3 regions of the Ensifer sp. 22460 genome follow, and region 1 is predicted to be linked to each of the others. Evidence: riboswitches for the same ligand, from Rfam matches in the RefSeq annotation. Region 1 holds a riboswitch; each other region holds the start of a gene.
The links. Region 1 has a riboswitch for cobalamin ahead of nrdH (glutaredoxin-like protein NrdH). Riboswitches for the same ligand answer to the same signal wherever they lie in the genome.

Region 1 (7,786 bases):
GACCAGCGGTACGCATCGTCGACATCGGGCGTCGGGCACAGCGTCGAGAAGATCGAGGAATAGGAGCGCGCGTGCACCGCTTCCATGAAGGAGATGTTGGAAAGCACCGCCTCCTCGTGCGGAGTGATGGCATCCTCCATCAGCTTGACAGCGCCGACGCCGTTCTGGATCGTGTCGAGCAGCGTGAGGCCGGTGAAGACGCGGATGGTGAGCTTCTGCTCCTCCGGCTTCAGGGTCGCCCAGGAGGGGATGTCGTTGGAGAGCGGCACCTTCTCCGGCAGCCAGAAATTGCCGGTAAGCCGGTTCCAGACCTCCAGATCCTTGTCGTCCTCGATGCGGTTCCAGTTGATGGCGCGGATGCGGTTTGCTGGCTTGGTGTGCATGTTCATTTCGTTGTCCTCTCGGGCGTGGACGCCCCTCATCCGCCTGCCGGCACCTTCTCCCCGCTTGCGGGGAGAAGGTGTATGCCGCGCCATCTCGCATAATCTGGGCCGTCAGTGTGGCAGGTACCCTCTCCCCGCAGGCGGGGAGAGGGTTAGGGTGAGGGGCACTTAATGGGAACGCGGCGCTACAACGCGCAGGAAACGCAGCCTTGGACCTGCGTGCCCTCAAGCGCCATCTGGCGAAGGCGGATGTAGTAGATGGTCTTGATGCCCTTCTTCCAGGCGTGGATTTGCGCGCGGTTGATGTCGCGCGTCGTCGCCGTGTCGCGGAAGAACAGGGTCAGCGACAGGCCCTGATCGACATGCTGGGTCGCAGCCGCATAGGTGTCGATGATCTTCTCCGGCCCGATCTCGTAGGCGTCCTGGTAATATTCGAGGTTGTCGTTGGTCATGAAGGCGGCCGGATAGTAGACGCGGCCAATCTTGCCTTCCTTGCGGATCTCGATCTTCGAGACGATCGGGTGGATAGAGGAGGTCGAGTGGTTGATGTAGGAGATCGAGCCCGTCGGCGGCACCGCCTGGAGGTTCTGGTTGTAGAGGCCCCCTTGCGTGACCGCCTGTTTCAGTTCCAGCCAATCGTCCTGCGTCGGGATGCGGATGCCGGCCGCTTCGAACAGGCCCTTCACCTTCTCCGTCGCCGGCAGCCATTCGGCTTCGGTGTATTTGTCGAAATATTCGCCTGACGCGTATTTCGAGTTCTCGAAGCCCTTGAAGGTCACGCCCTTCTCGACCGCCAGCCGGTTGGATGCGCGGATGGCGTGATAGGTCACCGTGTAGAAATAGATGTTGGTGAAATCGATGCCTTCCTCGGAGCCGTAGAAGACGCGCTCGCGGGCGAGGTAGCCGTGCAGGTTCATCTGGCCAAGGCCGATCGCGTGGCTGTCGTCATTGCCCTTCTCGATCGAAGGCACGGAAGAGATGTGGCTCATTTCGGAGACGGCGGTGAGCGCGCGGATCGAGGTCTCGATCGTCTGGCCGAAATCCGGACTGTCCATCGCCGCGGCAATGTTCAGCGAGCCGAGATTACAAGAGATATCCTTGCCCATCTTTGCGTAGGAGAGGTCGTCGTTGAATTCGCTCGCCTCGCTCACCTGCAGGATTTCCGAGCAGAGGTTGCTCATGGTGATGCGCCCGGCGATCGGGTTCGCCCGGTTCACCGTGTCCTCGAACATGATGTAGGGGTATCCGCTCTCGAACTGGATTTCGGCAATGATCTGGAAGAAATCGCGCGCCTTGATCTTCCGCTTGCGGATACGAGCTTCCTCGACCATCTCGCGGTACTTCTCCGTCACCGAAATTTCGGTCAGCGGCACGCCGTAGACGCGCTCCACGTCATAGGGCGAGAACAGATACATGTCCTCGTTGTTGCGGGCGAGCTCGAAGGTGATGTCCGGGATGACGACGCCGAGCGACAGCGTCTTGATACGGATCTTCTCGTCGGCATTTTCCCGCTTGGTATCGAGGAAGCGCATGATATCCGGGTGGTGGGCGTGGAGATAGACAGCACCTGCTCCCTGGCGGGCGCCAAGCTGGTTGGCATAGGAGAAGCTGTCTTCCAAGAGCTTCATCACCGGGATGATGCCGGAGGACTGGTTTTCGATCTGCTTGATCGGTGCGCCCATCTCTCTGATGTTGGTGAGCGACAGCGCCACGCCGCCGCCGCGCTTGGAGAGCTGCAACGCGGAATTAATCGCGCGGCCGATGCTTTCCATATTGTCCTCGACCCTAAGCAAGAAGCAGGAGACGAGCTCGCCGCGTTGCTTTTTGCCGGCATTGAGGAAGGTCGGCGTCGCCGGCTGGAAACGGCCGGAAATGATCTCGTCGACGAGATCGCGGGCAAGCTGTTCGTTGCCGCGCGCCAGCGTCATCGCCACCATACAGACGCGGTCTTCGTAGCGCTCCAGGTAGCGCTTTCCGTCAAAGGTCTTCAGCGTATAGGACGTGTAGTATTTGAACGCGCCGAGGAAAGTCGGGAAGCGGAACTTCTTCCCATAAGCGTGGTCGTAGAGATCGCGCACGAAGTTGAAGGAATACTGATCCAGCACCTGCTGTTCATAGTAGCCCTCGGTCACCAGATAATCGAGCTTCTCCCTGAGGTTATGGAAGAAGACGGTGTTCTGGTTGACGTGCTGGAGGAAGTACTGCTTCGCCGCCAGCCGGTCCTTGTCGAGCTGGATCCGTCCCTCTTCATCATAGAGGTTCAGCATCGCGTTCAGCGCATGATAGTCGAGCGCCGGTTCCGTCGCCTTCAGGGGGCGTTCGAGTGTTGAGACGTCCAAAATCGTTCCATCCCGTTTCTGACATTGGCGACGTCCTCCTCGGTTCCGAGCAGCTCGAACCGGTAGAGGTAGGGCACCCGGCACTTGGCCGCGATGACGTCGCCGGCGATCCCGTAGGTCGCGCCGAAATTGCTGTTGCCCGCAGCAATGACGCCGCGGATGTGAGAGCGGTTGCCCGCATCGTTGAGGAAGCGGATGACCTGTTTCGGCACGGCACCCCGGCCGTCGTCGCCGCAATAGGTGGGCACGACCAACACGAAGGGCTCGGAAACCGTAAGCGAAGCCTTACTTTCCTTGAGCGGAATACGCGCTGCGCGAAGGCCGAGCTTTTCGACGAAGCGATGGGTGTTTTCCGAGCGGCTGGAAAAATAGACGATCAGGCCCACCGCCTGTCTCCTCTAGGAAAGCGCGCTGATCTTGTCGGGGCGAAAACCCGCCCAGTGTTCGGGGCCGGCGACGACGACGGGAAGCTGCATGTAACCGAGGCCCTTGACCGTTTCGAGCGCGTCCTGGTCGATGGAGATATCAATGACCTCGTAGTTGACACCCTGGCGATCGAGCGCCCGGTAGGTCGCGGTGCATTGGACGCAGGCGGGCTTGCTATAGACGGTAACGTTCATTTCTTCCTCGTTTGGTCGGCTGGATGAGAGCATGAGAAGGTGCACGGACACGCAACCGCGATCCGGCGAAATGCAGGGCTGTCATGGCTGTGGCTCGCTCGGATCTCGACGCCCGGGCATGCCTCTTCGTCAGTTGCGCGGGAAACCGCGCCTCTTGATTGGCGAGCGATAGAATTTCAATGACGCGGACATGACTTCACCCCGAAGCTTTGGAAAGGCTGCCGGGGAGATGTCGAGACGATCAGGCAGGCTCATCCTGCCGCACGCAACTCAACCCCTCCGGACACCCCGCCCGTGGACGTTTGTTGCTCGAGGCAGGTCTCCTGGCTCACGGGTCTCAGCTTCCATCCCGACCTTCCCGAGGCCTCATGCCTCAGTGGTCCAATTCCGGACAGTCGCTCGCCGTCTACAGTTGCGGGGGCAGCTACGGCATAGCCTGGCGAAAACTCGCCGACGCACCGTATTCCCGTCTTAGCTCTCAATCCCTGCGAATCGAAAGAACCTCGAACACTAGATATAGTAGTTCATCGCAAATCTGCGTCAATAGGTTCGAGGTGCCTGAAGCCGGGGAGAGAAGGTGATTTCTTTCGCCGTGTGGATAACAAGGAGTAAACGACGGGATGCGGCGAAACCTGTGGGTGGAGAGCTTCTCGGCTTCGAGCCCGGCGCTCGCTCCGTTGCCGATCACTTGCGAAGAGGCTCCGGCACGTCGCTTTTAGAAACGCCACGCCGGATCTCTCCCGAATTCGGTCCACGTGCTGGCAGGTGGCAGATCACGACAACTGCGCTGTCTCTTGCCTCTGCGCTCCGTCAATCGCAGAGCGACATGCTTACGTCTTTGTTTTCTCCGGGCTGGGCTCGAGGCGAAGCCCTTGCCATTTGCGGCGCGTCGCCGCAATCCCGCTCCGACGAGGGCGGTGACTTGCGCGGATTGCCGTCCGTCGGCCAATGCCACGGATCGGCAATATCGCCGATGTGCGCCCGGACGGTCTCGTGATCCCGCGTCAATCCGATATCCTTCAGCTGGAATTCGCTGAACGTATCGATGTCGATGGTCGGGTTGAGCGCGTTCCCGGCCCAGTTCAGGGCATGAAGGATCGTTGATCGCACTGCGCTAAGCATTGCTATCCTCTTTGTTTTTGCTGTTGTGTTCGCGAAAAAAGTGAGGATTTTTGCTGCTTCGCGCAAAGCGATTTCTCGCATGCTGGCATAAAGAATGCTTATGTCAGGGCCATGAGCAAGATTCCTCCCATGAGTGCCGTGCGCGCCTTCGAAGCGGCCGCCAGACATCTGAGCTTCACCCGCGCCGCCGACGAGCTCGGCATGACGCAGGCGGCGGTCAGCTACCAGATCCGGCTGTTGGAGGAGCGCATCGGCACGCCGCTCTTCGTTCGTCTTCCGCGCGAGGTTCGGCTGACGGCGGCCGGGCGGCAGCTGGCGCCGAAGGTGACGGAAGCGATCGACCTTCTCGGGGCGGCCTTCTCGGAGATTGCCGACAAGACCGAACACCACCTGCACATTTCCGTGCTGCCGACCGTCGTGTCGAGCTGGCTCGGCCAGCGGCTCGCCTCGTTCCAGACGGCCCATCCGAACATCAGCATCCGGGTGCACATGTCGACCGAGCTGATCGACTTCAAGCGTGACGCCATCGATCTCGTGGTGCGCAGCGGCAACGGCGACTGGCCCGGCAACGACGTGTTCCCGCTTTTCCCTATCGATTACATGCCGGTCTGCACGCCGTCTTTCATGGAGAAGCACCAGCTCAGGCATCCCTCGGACGTCCTGCGTGTACGGCGCTTCGGCAACGCCAGCTGGTGGCGGCGATGGATGATCGAAACCGGGGTGGAGCCACCGGCGAGCAACGGTACCGAACTGATCTTCGACGTCCAGGCGATGGACGTCACGACGACTTTGAACGACCATGGCATCGCGATTGCCGTTTCAACCTTCCTGATGGACGAACTGAAGAGCGGCAGGCTCATCCGGCCCTTCGACCATGTGGTAAGAGATGGTCGCGCCTATTGGCTGGTCTATCCGCAGAGCAGCAGGCGGCAGAAAAAGATCCAGGCTTTTCGCGATTGGATTATTGCCGAGGCCGACGCATCGAATGCGCTGCTGGCGACAGTCGTGGGCGATTCCAGGTCGGCATCACCTCAAGCCGGGGTCGGAGCGAGCGCGCTCATGAAACCTGAATAGGGCTTGCTGAGCGGCGACGCATAGGCCCCGCGCTTGCTGGTCATAAGTCCCTGTGACACGAGCGCTTCCGCCTGCTTGACCGCGGCCGAAACGCCGTCGATGACAGGGACGTCATAGTCCGCTTGGAGCGCCCGGGCGAGATCGGCCATGCCGGCGCAGCCGAGCACGATCGCTTCTGCGCCATCCTGATTGAGCGCCAGCTCGATCTCGCGCCGGAGTTTGGCGAGCGCGTCTGATGCCTTGTCCTCCAGTTCGAGCACCGGGATGTTGGCGGCGCGGACCCTTGCCCGGTCGCCCATGCCGTAATGCCGGACGAGATTCTCGATCAGCACCCGTGACCGTTCGAGCGTGGTGACCACGGTGAAACGTTGCGCCAGCATGGCAGCGGTCGCGACGGCGGATTCGCAGAGCCCCACCACCGGTATGCGGGCGAGCGCACGGGCCGCCTCGAGGCCGGTGTCGTCGAAGCAGGCGATGATCGCGGCATCGGCGCCTGCGGCCTCGCCGTCGCGGATTTCGGCGAGCAGGCCCGGCAGGGCGACGGCGCCGTCATAATGCCCCTCGATCGAGGCCGGTCCCGATCTGGAGGTGCGCGCGAGAATTTCCGTGGCAGGGTTGGCGACAGTCCGAGCGGCCGCGGCTGCCTTGGCCGTCATCGACGCGGTGGTGTTGGGATTGATGATCAGGATGCGCATCTAGCCTAGCTCAGCTTTGCCTGGCGGCGTCGCAAGGTCAGAATGACTGCGAGCGCGACGAGGATGATGGTGAAGGAGAAGAGGGTGGTGACCGTGCCGAGCGCATAGAGCACCGGCGTCGTCACATTCGTAGTCATGCCGTAGATCTCGAGTGGCAGAGTGTTGTAGCTGCCCGAAGTCATCAGCGTGCGGGCGAATTCGTCGTAGGAGAGCGTGAAGCCGAAGAGGCCGACGCCGATCAGGCTTGGCGCGATCATCGGCAGGAGAACGTGCTGGAAGGTCTGCCAGGACGTCGCCCCGAGATCGCGCGCCGCTTCTTCGTAGGCCGGTGAGAACCGGTTGAAGACCGCAAACATGATGAGCACGCCGAAAGGCAGTGTCCAGGTGAGATGCGCGCCGAAGCCGGAGGAGTACCAGGCGGGCTTCAGGCCGAACTGCTGGAAGACGACGCCGATGCCGAGCGAGATGATGATCGACGGCACGACGAGACTTGCGACGGTGAGATAGAAGAGCGCGGTTGCGCCGCGGAAGCGTCGGCGGAAGGCAAGGCCTGCAAGCAGGGCGACCACGACGTTGACCGCCATTACCATCAGGCCGAGCGTAAAGGAGCGCCGGAATGAGGCGCCGAAGTCCCCGACCGCCTGCCGTTCGAAAAGGTTGTAGAACCAGTGCAGCGATAGGCCGTTCAGCGGAAAGGTCAGGCCGCCGTCCGGTCCCTGGAAGGACAGGATCAGCACGGCCGACAGCGGGCCGTAGAGAAACAGCACGAACAGCGTGAAGAAGATTGCGAGCAGGTAGAATTCCTTGCCGCGTCTCTCGTGGTTCATGTCAAAGCTCCTTGCGGATGTCGACGACGCGCAGGATCGCGGCGACCATAAAGAGCACGACGATCAGAAGCACCACGGCATTGGCGGCCGCTGCCGGATATTGCAGCAGAGACATCTGGTTTTTCATCATCAGCGCGACGGAGGCGCTCTGGCCGCCGGACATGACCTGCACCGTTGAGAAATCTGCCATGACGAGCGTGACGACGAAGATCGAGCCGATCGCGATGCCCGGCTTGGCGAGCGGCAGGATGACGTTCCAGAGGATCTGGCCGCCGGAAGCGCCGCAGTCGCGCGCCGCCTCGATCAGCGAGCGATCGATCCGCATCAGCGTATTGAAGATCGGCGTGACCATGAACAGCGTGTTGAGATGCACCATGGCAAGCACCACGGCAAAGTCGGAGTAGAGCAGCCACTCGATCGGCTGTGGGATCAGGCCAAGCTCGATCAGGGTCGAATTGACAAGGCCGTTGCGGCCGAGCACCGGGATCCAGGATATCATGCGGATGATGTTCGAGGTCAGGAACGGCACGGTGCAGACGAGGAACAGCACCATCTGCATGGTTGTTGTGCGGACATGGAAGGCGAGGAAATAGGCGACCCAGAAGCCGATTAAGAGCGTCAGCGCCCAGACGAGGACGGTGAATTTCAGCGTGTTGAGATAGGTCTTCCAGGTGACCCACGAGCCGAGCGTATCGGCGTAGTTCATCGTCAGGAAGTCCGGATAGA
Region 2 (7,786 bases), on a different contig from region 1:
GCGCCCAGAACTGCCAGCTCTGGCTCATCAGAACTCGACGCCCTGCTGCGCCTTGATGCCAGAGCGGAACGGATGCTTGATCAGCTCCATCTCGGTGACGAGATCGGCAATCTCGATCAGGTCTTCCTTGGCGTTGCGGCCGGTGAGCACCACGTGGGTCATATGCGGCTTCTCTTCCTTCAGGAAGCGAACGACTTCGGCAACGTCGATATAGTCGTAGCGCAGCGCGATATTGATCTCGTCGAGCAGCACCATCGAGTTGCGCTCGTCGCGGATCAGTTCCTTCGCCTTTTCCCAGGCCTTTTCCGCCATCGCCACATCACGCGCGCGGTCCTGCGTTTCCCAGGTAAAGCCTTCGCCGAGCGTGTAGAACTGGCAGACGTCACCGAAATGCTTTTCGATCAGTTCGCGCTCGCCCGTTGCCATGGCGCCCTTGATGAACTGCACGACGGCGCAGGGCATGCCGTGGGCGATATGGCGGAAGATCATGCCGAAACCGGCGGTCGACTTGCCCTTGCCCTTGCCGGTGTTGACGATGATCAGGCCCTTCTCGTCGGTCTTCGTCGCCATGATCTTTTCGCGGGCGGCCTTCTTCTTCGCCATCTTCATGGCGTGGCGGGCATCGTCCTTCTCGGCAACAGGTTCGCCGCTGTTTGTCGTCTCATCGCTCATGATAACTCCCTCAATTCCGGTTGGCGGGATCGATGCAAAACCGCAGCTCTGATCCCGCATCTGTTCCTTTTCCGTATTTCACTGAACGCGAAACGGAACCCAAGTCTTTGCTTCCAGGCAATTCCGGACGGAAAACCGTGCCCGGAGCTGCTCTATTCGTTGCCGGCGCGAAGCCGGGTGGCGGCGCTGCCACCAAGTTCAAACCGCGCCGAGTTCGAGCGCGGGGTCCAGAGATTGCGGTCGATCGCTTCCAGCAGCCGCTCGGCAAGCTCGGCAAAGGCGGCGGGGTTCTTGTCGCGCAGAAACTCCGCCACCCGCTCGTCGACGACGAAGGCCTGATAGGCGGCCTCGAAGTGATGGTCGCGCACCGCACCGGTGGTCGCGGCAAAGGCGAACATGTAGTCGACGGTGGCGGCGATCTCGAAGGCGCCCTTGTAGCCGTGGCGCATGACGCCATCGATCCACTTGGGATTGACGACGCGCGCCCGAACGACGCGGCCGATCTCTTCCTCCAGCGAGCGGATGACCGGCTTTTCCGGCCGGGAATGGTCGTTGTGGTAGATCGCCGGCCTGGTGCCACCGAGATGCTCGGCGGCAGCGCTCATGCCGCCTTCGAACTGGTAATAGTCGTCGCTGTCGAGCAGGTCATGCTCGCGGTTGTCCTGGTTCTGCACCACCGCTTCGATGGTGCGCAGCCGCTCCTCGAAGAGATCGCGTTCGGCCTTGCCCTCTTCGCCGGCGCCATAGGCGTAGGCGCCCCAGGTGAGGTACGCCTCGGCGAGATCGGCTCTGCTGTCCCAGCCTTTCTCATCGATCAGCGCCTGCAGGCCTGCGCCATAGGCTCCGGGCTTGGCGCCGAAGATGCGATAGGAGGCGCGACGCGCGGCCTCTTGAGCCTCGACGCCTTCTGCCTCCAGCCGCTGGCTTTCCGCCCGCATGCGCGCGGCGATCATGTTGTCGGCATCGTCCTCCTCCAGCGCGCCGACGGCGCGGATCGCCTTGTCGAAGAGGGCGATCTGGTCCGGGAAGGCATCGCGGAAGAAACCGGAAATGCGCAGCGTTACGTCGACGCGCGGCCGGCCGAGCATGGCAAGCGGCACGATCTCGTAGCCCGTGACCCGGCGTGAAACCATGTCCCAGACGGGCTTGGCGCCGATCAGCGCCAGCGCCTGGGCGATGTCGTCGCCGCCGGTGCGCATGTTCGCCGTGCCCCAGGCGGTGAGGCCAAAGGAGGAAGGCCACTCGCCGTGATCCTGCAGGTAGCGGCGGATCAGCAGTTCGGCGGATTTTTTGCCGAGCTCATAGGCGGCAGGTGTCGGCACGGCGCGGCTGTCGACGGAGTAGAAGTTGCGCCCCGTCGGCAGCACGTCCGGGCGGCCGCGGGTCGGCGCGCCGGAAGGACCGGGGGCGACAAAGCGGCCGTCGAGGCCGGTGAGAAAGCCCGCCATTTCGGCAGCGCCGGAGCCGGAGATCGAGGGCTTGAGACGCGTCTCGATTTCGTCGAGCACGGCTTGCGTGTGGGTCCAGTCCGCTGGGCAAGGCTGCTCACCCGAGACGAGGCTTGCGGCGAGGAGCTCGATGCGTTCGACGGTGTCACCGTTGGTGCGCCAGGGGGCGTCGGAGATATCGGTGAGGATCGATGGTTTTACGCCGGTCCAGACGTCCGACATGACGCAATCGAGCGGGTCGAAGGCGAACCCCGCATCCGCCGCGATCGCCCGCTGCAGGCTCTGGTCCCCGCCTTCACCAAGCCCGCGCGGAACGCGGGCCAGTGCCACGGTCAGATCGGTCAGCAAGCGCCCGTCCGGCGCCACGCCGAAGATGTGCAGGCCGTCGCGGATCTGCATTTCCTTGAGGTCGCAGAGATAGGCGTCGAGCTTTTCCAGCGCCTTGTCGTCGCTGTCGCCCTTGTCGATACCGGCATCGCTGTCGAGGCCGATGTCGCGCACGAGGTCGAGGATCTGGCGGCTCAAGAGCCGCAGCCGTCGCGGGTCGCCGCCGGCGGCGTCGTAATATTCGTCGACCAGCGCCTCGAGGTCCTTGAGCGGCCCGTAGGATTCAGCGCGCGTGAGCGGTGGCGTCAGGTGGTCGATGATGACGGCGCTGGTGCGGCGCTTGGCCTGCGTGCCTTCGCCCGGATCGTTGACGATGAACGGATAGATATGCGGCAGCGGCCCGAAGATCGCCTCGGGGTAACACGTCTCAGACAGCGCCAGCGCCTTGCCCGGCAGCCATTCGAGATTGCCGTGTTTGCCCATATGCACGATCGCCTGCGCGCCGAACTGATGGCGCAGGAAGGCATAGAAGGCGAGATAGCCATGCGGCGGCACCAGGTCCGGCGAGTGGTAGCTTTCCTTCGGATCGATGTTGTAGCCGCGCGCCGGCTGGATGCCGACGATGACATCGCCGAAGCGGGCGAGCGGCAGCGCGAAGGCGCCGTCGAGGAAGAACGGATCGGCCTCGGGCGCGCCCCAACGGCCGCCAACTTCATCCTGAATCTGTTTCGGAAGCGAATCGAAGAAGGCGTTGTAATCGCTGAGCGAAATTGTTTCTCTAATTTCACGATCACGGCCTGCCGCATTGGTCGGCCCGGCCATCAGGTAACGCATCAGCGCGTCGCCATCCTCCGGGACGTCGCCCACCGCATAGCCTTCTGCCGTCATGGCACGCAGCACTTCGACGGTGCCGGCCGGTGTGTCGAGACCGACGCCATTGCCGAGGCGCCCGTCGCGGTTCGGATAATTGGCCATGACGATGGCGATCCGCCGGTCGGCGGGTTCGGTGCGACGCAACTTCGCCCAGTTGACGGCAAGGCTGGCGGCAAAACGCACCCGATCTTCGAGCGGCTCATGCCCGACAATGTTAGCCTCGACTTTCGCATCGTAGATCGACGCCGCCTTGAACGAGACGGCGCGCGCAAGGATGCGGCCATCGACCTCCGGTAGCGCCACGTTCATCGCCAGATCGCGCGCCATCAGCCCCTGCGGCGATGTCTCCCATTGCTGCCGTGATGAGCCGGAGAAGATCACCTGCAGCACCGGCGCGCCGGTTGATTCCAGCACCGTCGGCTGACGATCGGCGCCGGGCGAAGAAACGGCAAAGCCGGTGGCATTCATCACCACGTCGGGTGGGGCTTCGGAAAAGATCGATTGCAGCGTGCCGACGGAGACCGCATCCTTGAGGCTGGAGACGAAGACCGGCAGTGCCCGAACCCCTTGCACCTTCAGCGCATCGATCAGCGCTTCGACCGGCCGCGTCTCGCCGCTCTGGACGAGGGCGCGGTAGAAGCAGATGGCGATGGTGGGATTTGCGCATGCGGGGGCTCCAGCCCCCACAACACTCAACCAATCCGAAACCCCGATCACGCCCCGCCCCGGCCACCAGATGCCGGCTTTCAGCAAAGGCTTGGCCGGCTGCGGTTTCTCGGCGCCTGAAACCAGCGCCTCGGCATAGTCGAGGAACAGGCCGGCATTGTCGGCGCCGCCCTCGTTGAAATAGGCCCAGAGCCGCTGGCGGTCATCGGCCTCAACCGTAGAAAACGGTTCAAGGCCCGGGTCCGGCTTGTCGTCGCCCGGCAGCACCGCGATCTGGAAACGGTGGGTGACGGCGGCCGCATGCAAGGCTTCGAGCAGATAGCGGAAATAGCTGGCGCCACCGAGCGGCCGGACGACGATCAGCCTCGCATGACGCGCCGTGCGCTCGACATAGGTGTCGACCGACATCGGATGCATCAGGTTCATCAGGCTCGCAATGCGCAGGCTCAGGCCACCGTCACGCCGGCCGTGGGCGGCGGCGATCGAGGAGAGCTCGGTGTCGGCGGCAGACAGGAACAGGATGTCGGCCGGCGTTTGCCCAAGGTCGATCGCCTCGTTGCCGTCGGCGATCGTTCCTTTCTGGGCGAGAAGCAGATGCATGGTCTTGTCCGTTCGGGCAATTCCGAACGGAAACGCGTGAAGCGGCTTCCGTCCGGAATTGCGTTATTTCAATGCGTTAGATCATTTCATTCAATGAACGATCAGACGAGCGCAGCAATCGCAGCGCGAACCGCCGCCTCGTCCATGTCGTGCAGGCCGATGACGACGAGACGCGTGCCGCGCTTTTCGCCGGCCGCCCAGGCGCGATCGTAATACTGGTCGATGCGGGCACCGACCGCCTGGATCAGCAGGCGCATCGGCTTGCCAGGCACATCGGCAAAACCCTTGAGACGCAGCACGTCGTGCTCTGATATCACGCCCTTGAGGCGATCGATGAAGGCGGCCGGATCGGCGATGGCGCCGAGCTCGACGACAAAGCTGTCGAACTCGTCATGGTCGTGCTCCTCGCCCGCCTCATGCTCCATCTCGTGATGCGACTTGCGGTTGGCGATATCGCTTTCGGTGCCGACGCCGAGGCCAAGCAGGATGGCGGCGGCCACCTCGCCGTTCTTCGCCTCGATCATGGTCGGCTTGCGGCTGGTGCGCGAGGAAACCTCGTCGCGTACCGCCTTGAGGCCGGACGCGTCGATCAGATCGGTCTTGTTGAGCACGATCAGGTCGGCAGCGGTCAACTGATCCTCGAACAGTTCCTCGATCGGGCTTTCATGGTCGAGATTGTCGTCCTCGACGCGCAGCGCATCGACCTTGTCATGGTCATCGGCAAAGCGGCCGGCGGCAACGGCAGCGCTGTCGACCACGGTGACGACGCCATCGACGGTGACTTCACTGCGGATATCCGGCCAGTTGAAGGCGGCGATCAGCGGCTGCGGCAAAGCCAGGCCCGAGGTCTCGATGATGATATGATCCGGGCGGTTTTCGCGCTCGAGCAGCTTGGTCATGGTCGGGATGAAATCATCGGCCACGGTGCAGCAGATGCAGCCATTGGTAAGTTCGATGATGTCGTCCTCGCTGCAGGCCTCCGCACCGCAGCCCTTCAAGACGTCGCCGTCGACGCCGAGATCGCCGAACTCGTTGATGATCAGCGCGATGCGCTTGCCGTCGGCGTTCTGCAACAGATTGCGGATCATCGTCGTCTTGCCGGCGCCGAGGAAGCCGGTGATGACAGTCGCCGGGATCTTGCCGTGGCTGGTTCTCGCAGTGGTCATTATTCAACCCTTCATTTTCAGCGGCAAACCGGCCGCGACAAAGTAAACTTCAGCGGATTTCTCCGCAACGATCTGGTGAAGCCGGCCGGCATGGTCGCGAAACTCGCGCGCCATGCGGTTCTCGGGCACAATGCCGAGGCCGACCTCGTTGGAAACGAAAACGAGGCGCGCCTGCGCCTGCGGCAGGTAGGCGGCGAGCGCTGCGAACTCCGCCTCGATGTCGCGCTCCTCGAGCATGAGATTGGTGACCCACAGCGTCAGGCAGTCGATCAGCACGACGTGATCGGGATTATCGATGCGACTGAGGATGCCGACGAGATCGACCGGCTCCTCATGCGTCGTCCAGCCTTCGCCGCGGCGCATCTTGTGATGGTCGATGCGCGCGCGCATTTCGTCGTCCCAGGCGCGGCCGGTGGCGACATAATGTTTGGTGAGACCGGACGCTTCGACGAGCTTCTCGGAAAAGCTGGATTTGCCGGAACGGGCGCCGCCGAGGACCAGAACGGGTCCGGCGCTGGGATTGCTCATCGCGACCGCGCCAAGGTCAGCGGCAGATGGCAACAGCCGTTCGACGCGCCGGCGGCGCGTTCGGGAAAGTATCTGAGAGCCAAAACAACCTCCGTGATGGCGTTGGAGACGACACGTCTCCTCGGGCGGAATGCCCATGTCGGGTGGCAGGTCTCCTGGCTCACGGCGTCACGAGGCCCCACATCGCCTCGCTCAGAATGGACGAGGTTCCGATGTCAGGACCCGAGCGGCCCGCCTCACCTTCCCGGCGCTTTCCGGTGCCACAGCGAACCTTTGCGCGTCGTCTCCGACGCGCGGCGCTGTGGGCGGCTTCGTGAAAGGCGGACGATTCGTAGAAGAAGAGGCGTCCAACCCGGCTGATCACGATGCCACGCCAGTGGCTTTTCCGGCTCGATCCCGACCTGCTTCGATTGCCCCATGCAATCGGCTGACAGCCCGATTCTGAACCCGATGGCGAACCCTGACCGTTCTACAGTCGCGGGGTCGGCTGCGATAAGGATGCCCGATTTGGGTCCATCCGTCACATTCCCAATTATTCCCCCCGATCGCCACGACAAGGGGGAACCATCCAACATCCGATGATTAGGAAGCGGGCGCCGCAAAGTCAATCGACGCTTGCGACACCTCCCCGGCCGACTTGCGTCGCGCGACGATTTGTCGAGCGCGAAGCCGCACCGGACATTAGGCGAATGGCAGATCGCGAACGAACATATTTTAGCAATTACAGATGTTGCGTTAAACTGCAGCGCCGCGCGTCCTATGGACGCGCAAAGGTCGCTGAACCATCCCGCAACCGACCCGAGGGGCTTCGTTTATCCGGTAGGCACATGGAACGCAGGCTCGCCGCCGTGATGATTGCCGACGTTTGCGGCTATGGGCTGCTTACCCAGGCCGACGAGGAGGGTACCTGCGCCCGCTTTCAGGCCGACCTGCACGAACTATTCGAACAAAGCATCGAGACGCATCGCGGCCGGTTGATCAAGACCATGGGCGACGGCCTGCTGGTCGAGTTCCACAGCGTCGTCGAGGCGGTCCGATGTGCGGTCGAGGTGCAGCGCGCCAAATCTGAAAGTCGCGGCGTGGACGCGGGGCGGCTGCAATTTCGCATCGGCATCAATCTTGGCGACGTGATCGTCGAGGGCGACGACATTCACGGCGATGGCGTCATCATCGCCGAGCGCCTGCAGAGCCTGGCCGAACCGGGCGGCATCGTCATCTCCGGCACCGCCTATGACCAGGTCGAGAAGCACCTCGACGTCGGTTTCGTCTTTCTCGGCGAGCAACGCCTGAAACACGTCGAAAAACCGGTTCGGACCTACCGTCTCTGGCTGGACGAAGCCCACGCCGGCAAGCCGAAGGCCAAAGCACACCGTGGAAGACGCTGGGTCGCGCTGGCCGCGGCATCTGCCCTGGCATTCGCAGCCGCCGTCGGTGCCGCCTGGTGGCGCCCGTGGCAGCCGCCTGCCGACATCCGACCGGCTCAGGCCGTGGACTTCAGCCAGGCAG
Region 3 (7,786 bases), on a different contig from region 1:
GACGGATGTGGATCACAACACGTCGACAGTGTTGAAGGGCGGTGTTGCCGTGCCGAGCGAGACGGCCCGTGTCCCGCTCGAAGAGGTCGATGACCTTCTCGACGAAGCCAAACGCCGTTACGATAACGTGCTCAGAAACAGCCGCGACTCCTACGCGCTGGATGTCGTGACGCCCGACCCGCAATCGCTGATGCCGTCCGTCCCCGGGATCCACGCCGTGGACTTGCGCGAGATCGACGGGCGCATGAGCGTTGCGGTGGTGCAGGCGGTCATCCCGGAAACGCTGGTCGTTCCAGCGGAGCGCCGGGCGCCGGTGCTCATGGTTTCGGTGCGACCGGTGACGGCCAAGATGACGCGAGAGATCGCGGCGCGTTTGGGCGTCCGGGGTCTTGCTTTCGTGCCATTGACCGAGCGGCCGAAGGGCAGCGTCTACACATCGGTCGGCCGCTGTTCCGACGCGTCCTGTCTGGTGGCGGCGTGGATGCCGCAATCGCCTGGTGGTTTCGTGCGTGCCGAACTGCTGCCGAGCGTCATCGTGATGGCGATCGTCGCAGCCCTGCTGATGGCGTTCGTCGCCTTCCGCTTCTCGACGCTCTTTGCCGCCTTGCAGCAGAGCGAGGCGCTCAACCGGCACCTCGCCAAGCACGATCGGCTGACGGGGCTGCTCAATCGCAGCGGTTTCGACGACATGCTGGCGGCGGCGCTGCTGCGGGCGAAGACGCACCCGTTCACACTCGTCTATGCCGACCTCGACGCGTTCAAGGCGGTCAACGACCGCTATGGTCATGCGGCAGGCGACGCTGTCCTTGTCGCCATGGCCGAGCGCTTCCGCAACCGCGCTGGCCCGAAGGGTACTGTCGCACGGCTCGGCGGCGACGAGTTTGCAATCATCCTCGGCGATTGCAGCGAGACCGACGCTCGGAGCCTTGCGACTGGTCTTGTCGCCGATGCGCAGACACCGGTTGCGTTCAACGGCCAACTGCTGGTCGTCGGCGGCAGCGCCGGCATCGCCTTCGCGCCGCGCCATGGTTTGACCGCGCGTGCCTTGCTGCTGGCGGCAGATGAGGCGCTCTATCTTGCCAAGCGACGTGGCCGTAACCGCGTCGAGACCGCTGACGATACGGTGCTGCCGGACGATACCTCCGGCGAGCAGCCAACCGCCGGGCCAAGCGGCCCGGGCGATTTTTCTACTCCGGTACGTTATAGGGCGTGATGACCACCACGGCAGAAAGCTGAGGGCCGACTGCGGCGGACGGCACGCGGCCGTAAAGCATGATCGTGCGGAAGGCCGTGCGCGCGTCGGTCTTCAGGTCGTGATGCAGGACGAAATGAATGCGCCGCGCGCGCAGCAGCGCCAGATTGTCATCGTCGAGATCATGGGCGATGTAGAGCGCGCAGTCACGGTTGAGACGATCGAAGGCCGCGAGCACCGAGCGGTTGCCGCCGCCGATCGAATAGGCGGCATTGATGTCGCGGTTGGCGGCGAGCGCTGCGTCCGCCAGCGCGCCGGTTTCGCTATCGCGACCATGCCCCTCGCTGATCTCGACGATCCTGATTGTCGGATAGTGCTGACGCAACACTCGGCGAAAGCCGATTTCGCGCTCTTCCTCACCGCGGAAGCGGCCGCTGGATAGCGTCACGAGGACCGTGGCCGCGGCACCTGCAAAGCGTTCGCCAATCAGATAGGCAGCCGTTTCTCCGGCCGCCCGGTTGTCGGCGCCCGCATAGGCGGTGCGCTGGGAGTTGGGAAGGTCGGTCACCAGCGTCACGACGGGAATGCCGCCTGTCTCGAAGCGTGCGACGGCGCCAACGATCTCGGGCACATCCGGCGCCTTCAATACCAGCCCGTCGGTTCCGCGCAGGCGTATGCGGTCGAGCAGTTGCACGATGTCCTGCGGGCGCATGGTCTCGGCGAAGTGAAAACGGCAGCGAAAGATCGTCGGCGCCAGCGTCATGGCTTCGCTTTCGAAGGCCCGCCGTACCGCATCCGTAAAGCGCTCCGGCGCCTCCATGACGATATCGATCGCGAACTTGCGGCCCTGAATGTCGAGCCCCGCCTGCTGCTTTTCCAGCTCCTCGATGGCCGCGCGAACCCTGGCGATGGTCTGGCGGCGGACACCCGGGCGCTCGTTGAGCACGCGATCGACCGTCGCGGTGCTGAGACCGGCCTGAAAGGCGATGTCCTTGACCAGAAAGGGATGGGCCACCGCCGCTGCTCTCCTGATGGATTTTTGATGGATTCTTGCTCTATATCATGTTTTGCCGCCGCCTATAGTCGTGTCCATCAAGATGTTCCGGAGGAGGAAACGGGATGAAGACCGACAACAGTGCGAGGCAGCGGATCGAGCGTGTCTGGCTCACCGAAGCGGCCTGCGATATCGAGGCGTTCCGCGCGGAGGTCGAGCGCCGAACCAACCTGGCCGACTATCCCTATGCTTCAAGCTGCGACCAGAACGTGTTGATCTACAACAGCGCCGAGCTGATTGCAGCCTGCGGCAATGCCGAGGCGCGGCGGGCGGTGCTTGCCGAAATCTGTGAGGCGCTGGCGACCGGCCCGGGTGTGGCGGTCTTCAAGCGCGCCTTTGCCGATACCACCGCGGTGGATGTCGCGAGCACCGTCTTCGACGAGATCATCGAGGAACAGCATCGCACCAGCAGCGGCGGCGGCGATCATTTTGCCAAGCCCGGCGCCAATGATCGCATCTGGAACTCGCTGGAAAAGCACTGCCTGAAGGCGCCGGAAAATTTTGCAGCCTATTATGGCAATGCCATCATCGCGCTTGTCAGCGAAGCTTGGCTCGGGCCGAATTACCAGATGACGGCGCAGGTGAACCGCGTCAATCCGGGCGGCGCGGCACAATCGGCGCACCGGGACTACCATCTCGGCTTCCAGACCGCCGCGGTGATCGAGCGCTATCCGGCGCATGTTCACAAGCTTTCGCCGGTGCTGACCCTGCAAGGGGCGGTCGCCCATTGCGACATGCCGCTTGAAAGCGGGCCGACGCTGTTCCTGCCCTATAGCCAGACCTATGTGCCGGGTTATCTGGCGCTCAATCGGCCGGAGTTCCGGGCCTATTTCGACGAGCACCATGTCCAGCTCCCGCTCGAAAAGGGCGATGTCGTCTTCTTCAATCCGGCGCTCTTCCACGCCGCCGGCAACAACCGCTCCACCGACATCCGCCGCGTGGCGAACCTGCTGCAGGTGTCCTCGGCCTTTGGCCGGGCGATGGAAACGGTCGATCGGCTGACGATGAGCGCGACGCTCTACCCGGCCTTGAAGGCGTTGCTGGCGAAGGGCAAGCTGACCGATGCGGAAGCGGCCAATGCCATCGCGTCCTGCTCCGAGGGCTATTCCTTCCCAACCAATCTCGACCGCGACCCGCCGCTTGGCGGGCTGGCGCCGAAGACCCAGGCGCAGTTGATGCGCGAGGCACTGACCGCAGGAACGAGCGAGCAGGATTTTCAGGCCGCACTCGACGCGCAGGCGAAGCGCAAGCTGAGCTGACGGTCCGACAGCACATCCGACAGGCTCCCGGAGCGTTTCGCCCGGGGCCGCACCTGTTTTACACGATCATCCGAGGGAGGAATTTCAATGAGCGGACAAATGGAAGGCAAGATCGCCATCGTCACCGGCGGCACGCAAGGGCTGGGCGCAACGATCGCCGGCCTATTCGCCGAACGCGGTGCGGCAGGCATCGTCATTTGTGGGCGCAACGCCGCAAAGGGAAAGGCGAAGGCCGAAGAAATCGGCAAGGCCAGCGGCGCGAAAGTGGTCTATGTCGAGGCCGATCTTGAAAAGGTTGACGACGCGCGCAAGGTCGTTGCCGCCTGCGATGCGGAGTTCGGCCGGGTCGATGCGCTGGTCAATGCCGCCGCTATCACCGATCGCGGCACGATCCTCGACACGACACCGGAACTGTTCGACCGCATGTTCGCCATCAACGTGCGGGCGCCGTTTTTCCTGATGCAGGAGACGGTGAAGGTGATGCGGCGTGAGCAAACGGAAGGCACCATCGTCAATATCGGCTCGATGTCGGCAATGGCCGGGCAGCCCTTCATTGCGGCCTATTGCTCGTCGAAAGGCGCTCTGGAGACGCTGACCAAGAACACTGCCTATGCGCTTCTGCGCAACCGCATCCGCGTCAACGGCCTGAATATCGGCTGGATGGCTTCCGAAGGCGAGGACCGCATCCAGCGCGAATTTCACGGCGCTGCCGCGGATTGGCTCGAAAAGGCGGCCGCCAGCCAACCCTTCGGCAGGCTCGTCGATCCGGCGGAGGTGGCGCGCGCCTGCGCCTATCTGTCTTCCGCGGAATCCGGGCTGATGACCGGATCGGTGATCTGCTTCGACCAGTCGGTCTGGGGCGGCTATGACGGTTCGCCGCATCCGGTGGCGCCGCTCTAGATCACGATGATTTTGGGTCGGATCGACCCAAAATCATAAACGTGATCGATCCTCAAAAGTTAGAGCGGAATGCGGGCGGAAAACCGCGCGCACTTTTCCTCATCCCGCTCTGACGGGCGCTTGTCTTTCCTTGGCGGCTGTGCCCTTATGACGCCGTCAGGTGCCCGCGCGAGCGGGAGAATCGGGAATCCGGTGTCATTCCGGAACGTGCCCAACGCTGTGACGGGGACGGTCGCCTCTAGAAGTGCCTTGAATTGATTCAAGGCTTTGCCACTGGATCTTCAATCGATCTGGGAAGGTGAGGCGACCGGTTGAACCGAAGTCAGAAGACCGGCCTGGCGAGATAGACCGAACCCCGCGCGGACGGCGGGAGGTTTTCGCATTGTTGGGGATCGAACGATGCTGACTGAACAGAAGGGCGGCCTTGCGGCTGCCGGTGCCTTTTCGCCGGACGAGCGGGAGGCCGTCTACCGCGCCATCGAAACACGCCGCGACGTGCGCGACGAATTCTTGGCCGAGCCTCTTCCCGACGATCTGGTGAAACGCCTGCTTGCCGCGGCGCACAGCGCGCCGTCGGTTGGCTTCATGCAGCCCTGGAATTTCGTACTGGTGCGGGGGGCAGAAACGCGCGAGCGCGTCTGGCAGGCGTTTCACCGCGCCAATGATGAGGCCGCCTTGATGTTCGAGGCAGAGCAGCAGGCCAAATACCGCTCGCTGAAGCTTGAAGGCATTCGCAAGGCACCGCTCAGCATCTGCGTCACCTGCGACCGCACACGCGGCGGCGCCGTCGTTCTCGGGCGGACGCACAATCCGCAGATGGATGTCTATTCGACGGTCTGTGCCGTGCAGAACCTGTGGCTTGCGGCGCGAGCCGAAGGCGTTGGCGTCGGCTGGGTCAGTATCTTTCACGAGGCGGAGATCAAGGCGATCCTCGGCATTCCCGATCATATCGAGATCGTCGCCTGGCTCTGCCTCGGTTATGTCGATCGCCTTTACCAGCAGCCCGAACTGGCGGTGAAGGGATGGCGGCAACGCCTGCCGCTGGAAGAACTGGTGTTTGAGGAAGGCTGGGGGAACTGCAGCGAGAGTTCCTAAAGCCCGTCGCGCAAAAGTGCGCAGCGATCGCGACGCGCTTTAAGGCGGCGCCGGGTTCAGTTCTGGACCGGTTGATAGGCCGGTCCCTTCGGGTGCTTCAGGTCGATCGAGGTTTCTTCCTGCGGCAGGAAGGTCGGACCGACGACGCGCACCTTGCTCTTGGACGGGTCGTAAGGCCTCTCCTCGGCCGGCGCCGTGGCGGTCGTGGTATCCGCCGGCTTCTTGGTTTCGATCACGACGATGGATGACTGATCGTCGCCGATCTTGGTGCCGGTCGTTTTCGGTGAGGTTGCGGCAGTCTGCGGTATCTGGCAGCCGCACATGCCGGGCTTGCTGATGCCGCGTGTGCGATAGGCGAACGCATTGGGCATTTCGGTATAGGGTAACCCGGTCACGGCCGAGACCATCTGTTCGCTCTCTTCCGTGTTGATATCGTGGAAGTAGAGTTCGGTTTCGGCGCCAGGACAGCGCGCCCAGCAGGCCTGTTCGTCCCGCGGGAAGTCGGCCGGCGTCGCATCCGAGGAGATCGGGAAGAAAGCGCCGTCGCAGGTGCGCACGCACATGGTCCTGAGTGTTCCGCGATAGTAGCCATCCTGCGGCGCATAGCCGTCTTCGCCATGCCCGAGCATCGGCCCGTAGGCGTCGTCAGGTGGCAGGTCGGCAATGATGTTGCGGTGCGTTTCGGGCTCTTCGGGCTCGACGCTCGCGAATTCTTCGCTGTCGCCGTAGCAGCCGTTGATTTCAAGCGCGGCAAGGATGCGGCGGCGACTGTCTTCGCTGCCGCCGGCGACGATCTGCTCGCGCTCCGACTTCAGCATGCGCAGATTGTCTTCCATCTCGGCGATGAGGCTGTCGAGCTCCCCGCAGCTGTCGGGGTCGCCGCCATCGAAGACGACAACGCTGCCGCCACCGCAGCCCGCGCGGCGGCGGTCGTTCTTCGCCCGGCGCAGCTCGATATTCTGTCGTGAGATGGCGCTGGCATAGTCCCGGGCATCCGCAGTGGTGGCGACCATGTCGGGCAGTTGCGCAAGCCGGGTATTCAGCCGGTCGCACACGGTCGATGCCAGCGAAGGATCGGCACCGACCAGGGCCAGCGGCACAAGCACCACAGCGACGTGTTTCAAGCGCGGGAACACGGGCGAAGTCTCTTCCTGCTGCCGCATGATGCCGGCCTTCTGATATGGGCGGCTGCCAGCGGCAATTCCTGTTTCACCTCCATCATAGAGCTTGTCGGTGATCGTGCAACGACAAGCGGCGGTTTGCGTTAACGGCTCCGGCCGGCGATGGCATTCAAGCGGCGCGGGCGGTTTCGAGCGACATCGGGCGTTCGAGAACGGTGCCTTCGATGGCGGCAATGGCCTTCATGCGCTGAAGCAGGTCGTTAGTCACTTCCCAGGCGACGGCAACGGCGAAGACCGAGCCGATGCGATGGGGTTCGGCAATGCGCTCGCCCGGGCATCCCATGCGGCGGAACATGCGCTCCAGGAACACGTCGGTGACCGTGACGATGTGGCTGATGCCGGAGGCGAGACCGAGTTCGCCGACACCGCACATCAACTCGGCGGCGGCGATCGTCACCTGATTGGAGGCGCGGTCCTGCGAAATCTCAGGCTCAATGCAGAAGCGGCTCGATTCCCACACCGAGGCGCTGCGGATTTCCGGATTGTCGCCGAGCAGGATCGGGAAGGTATCGTCCAGCATGTTGGGACCGAGCGTCGGCAGCAGCCTCAGCGAGCCACGCAGCCGGCCGTCGGGAGCGTAGGACAGCACATAGAGCGGGTTCGCCGTGTCGTAGTTGTCGATTTCCCATGCGCCGTCCGTCTGAACGTCCCATTTCAGGAAATCGTGGAAGACCCGCTTGCGCAGCCGGAACATGTCGTCGACGGCCCGCGGGTGCTGTGCTCGGGTCTTTCCGTTCAGGATCCTGATCATCTTTTTCTCCATCCTTGTCTTGGGATGGGCGGATGCTGTCAGGCTGGCGGCGGTCGCGTAACTGTCGGTAGTGACAGTTTAAATCAGCGATATTTCCCACTAGATTTCGAGGGGTTTTGGGAGGGCCTTGGCGCGAGCTGCGTCAAACGGTGGGGATCAGTGCATGGCGGACGGCTTGGGCGACGGCTTGCGTGTTGGAGACGACATTCAGCTTGCGCCTCGCATTGGTCATGAAGAAGCGCACGGTGCGTTCGGAAATGCCGAGGATAGTGGCGATTTCCCAATAGCTCTTGCCGGCGGCGGCCCAGGTCAAAACCTCGGTTTCGCGACCGGTGAGGCGCATGTCACGCGCCG

Region 2: linked by a shared signal. The riboswitch ahead of cobU (bifunctional adenosylcobinamide kinase/adenosylcobinamide-phosphate guanylyltransferase) and the one ahead of nrdH (glutaredoxin-like protein NrdH) in region 1 are both predicted to bind cobalamin.
Region 3: linked by a shared signal. The riboswitch ahead of bluB (5,6-dimethylbenzimidazole synthase) and the one ahead of nrdH (glutaredoxin-like protein NrdH) in region 1 are both predicted to bind cobalamin.

Annotation. Positions count from the first base shown of each region.
Region 1 covers NZ_JBQENZ010000006.1:196,267-204,052, forward strand. Annotated here, with positions in the region: gene nrdF (class 1b ribonucleoside-diphosphate reductase subunit beta) at 1-389, opposite strand, end outside; gene nrdE (class 1b ribonucleoside-diphosphate reductase subunit alpha) at 569-2,722, opposite strand; gene nrdI (class Ib ribonucleoside-diphosphate reductase assembly flavoprotein NrdI) at 2,692-3,108, opposite strand; gene nrdH (glutaredoxin-like protein NrdH) at 3,121-3,342, opposite strand; cobalamin riboswitch at 3,639-3,863, opposite strand; gene ACTJKM_RS09845 (hypothetical protein) at 4,153-4,632, opposite strand; gene ACTJKM_RS09850 (LysR substrate-binding domain-containing protein) at 4,594-5,538, shown strand; gene ACTJKM_RS09855 (aspartate/glutamate racemase family protein) at 5,496-6,233, opposite strand; gene ACTJKM_RS09860 (ABC transporter permease) at 6,239-7,060, opposite strand; gene ACTJKM_RS09865 (ABC transporter permease) at 7,062-7,786, opposite strand, start outside.
Region 2 covers NZ_JBQENZ010000022.1:103,540-111,325, reverse strand. Annotated here, with positions in the region: gene ACTJKM_RS24760 (EamA family transporter) at 1-28, opposite strand, end outside; gene cobO (cob(I)yrinic acid a,c-diamide adenosyltransferase) at 28-672, opposite strand; gene cobN (cobaltochelatase subunit CobN) at 825-4,586, opposite strand; gene cobW (cobalamin biosynthesis protein CobW) at 4,688-5,752, opposite strand; gene cobU (bifunctional adenosylcobinamide kinase/adenosylcobinamide-phosphate guanylyltransferase) at 5,756-6,280, opposite strand; cobalamin riboswitch at 6,643-6,864, opposite strand; gene ACTJKM_RS24735 (adenylate/guanylate cyclase domain-containing protein) at 7,108-7,786, shown strand, end outside.
Region 3 covers NZ_JBQENZ010000008.1:30,871-38,656, forward strand. Annotated here, with positions in the region: gene ACTJKM_RS11945 (sensor domain-containing diguanylate cyclase) at 1-1,213, shown strand, start outside; gene ACTJKM_RS11950 (LacI family DNA-binding transcriptional regulator) at 1,188-2,207, opposite strand; gene ACTJKM_RS11955 (phytanoyl-CoA dioxygenase family protein) at 2,312-3,505, shown strand; gene ACTJKM_RS11960 (SDR family oxidoreductase) at 3,593-4,405, shown strand; cobalamin riboswitch at 4,547-4,758, shown strand; gene bluB (5,6-dimethylbenzimidazole synthase) at 4,805-5,500, shown strand; gene ACTJKM_RS11970 (DUF2865 domain-containing protein) at 5,557-6,663, opposite strand; gene ACTJKM_RS11975 (acyl-homoserine-lactone synthase) at 6,791-7,432, opposite strand; gene ACTJKM_RS11980 (helix-turn-helix transcriptional regulator) at 7,575-7,786, opposite strand, start outside.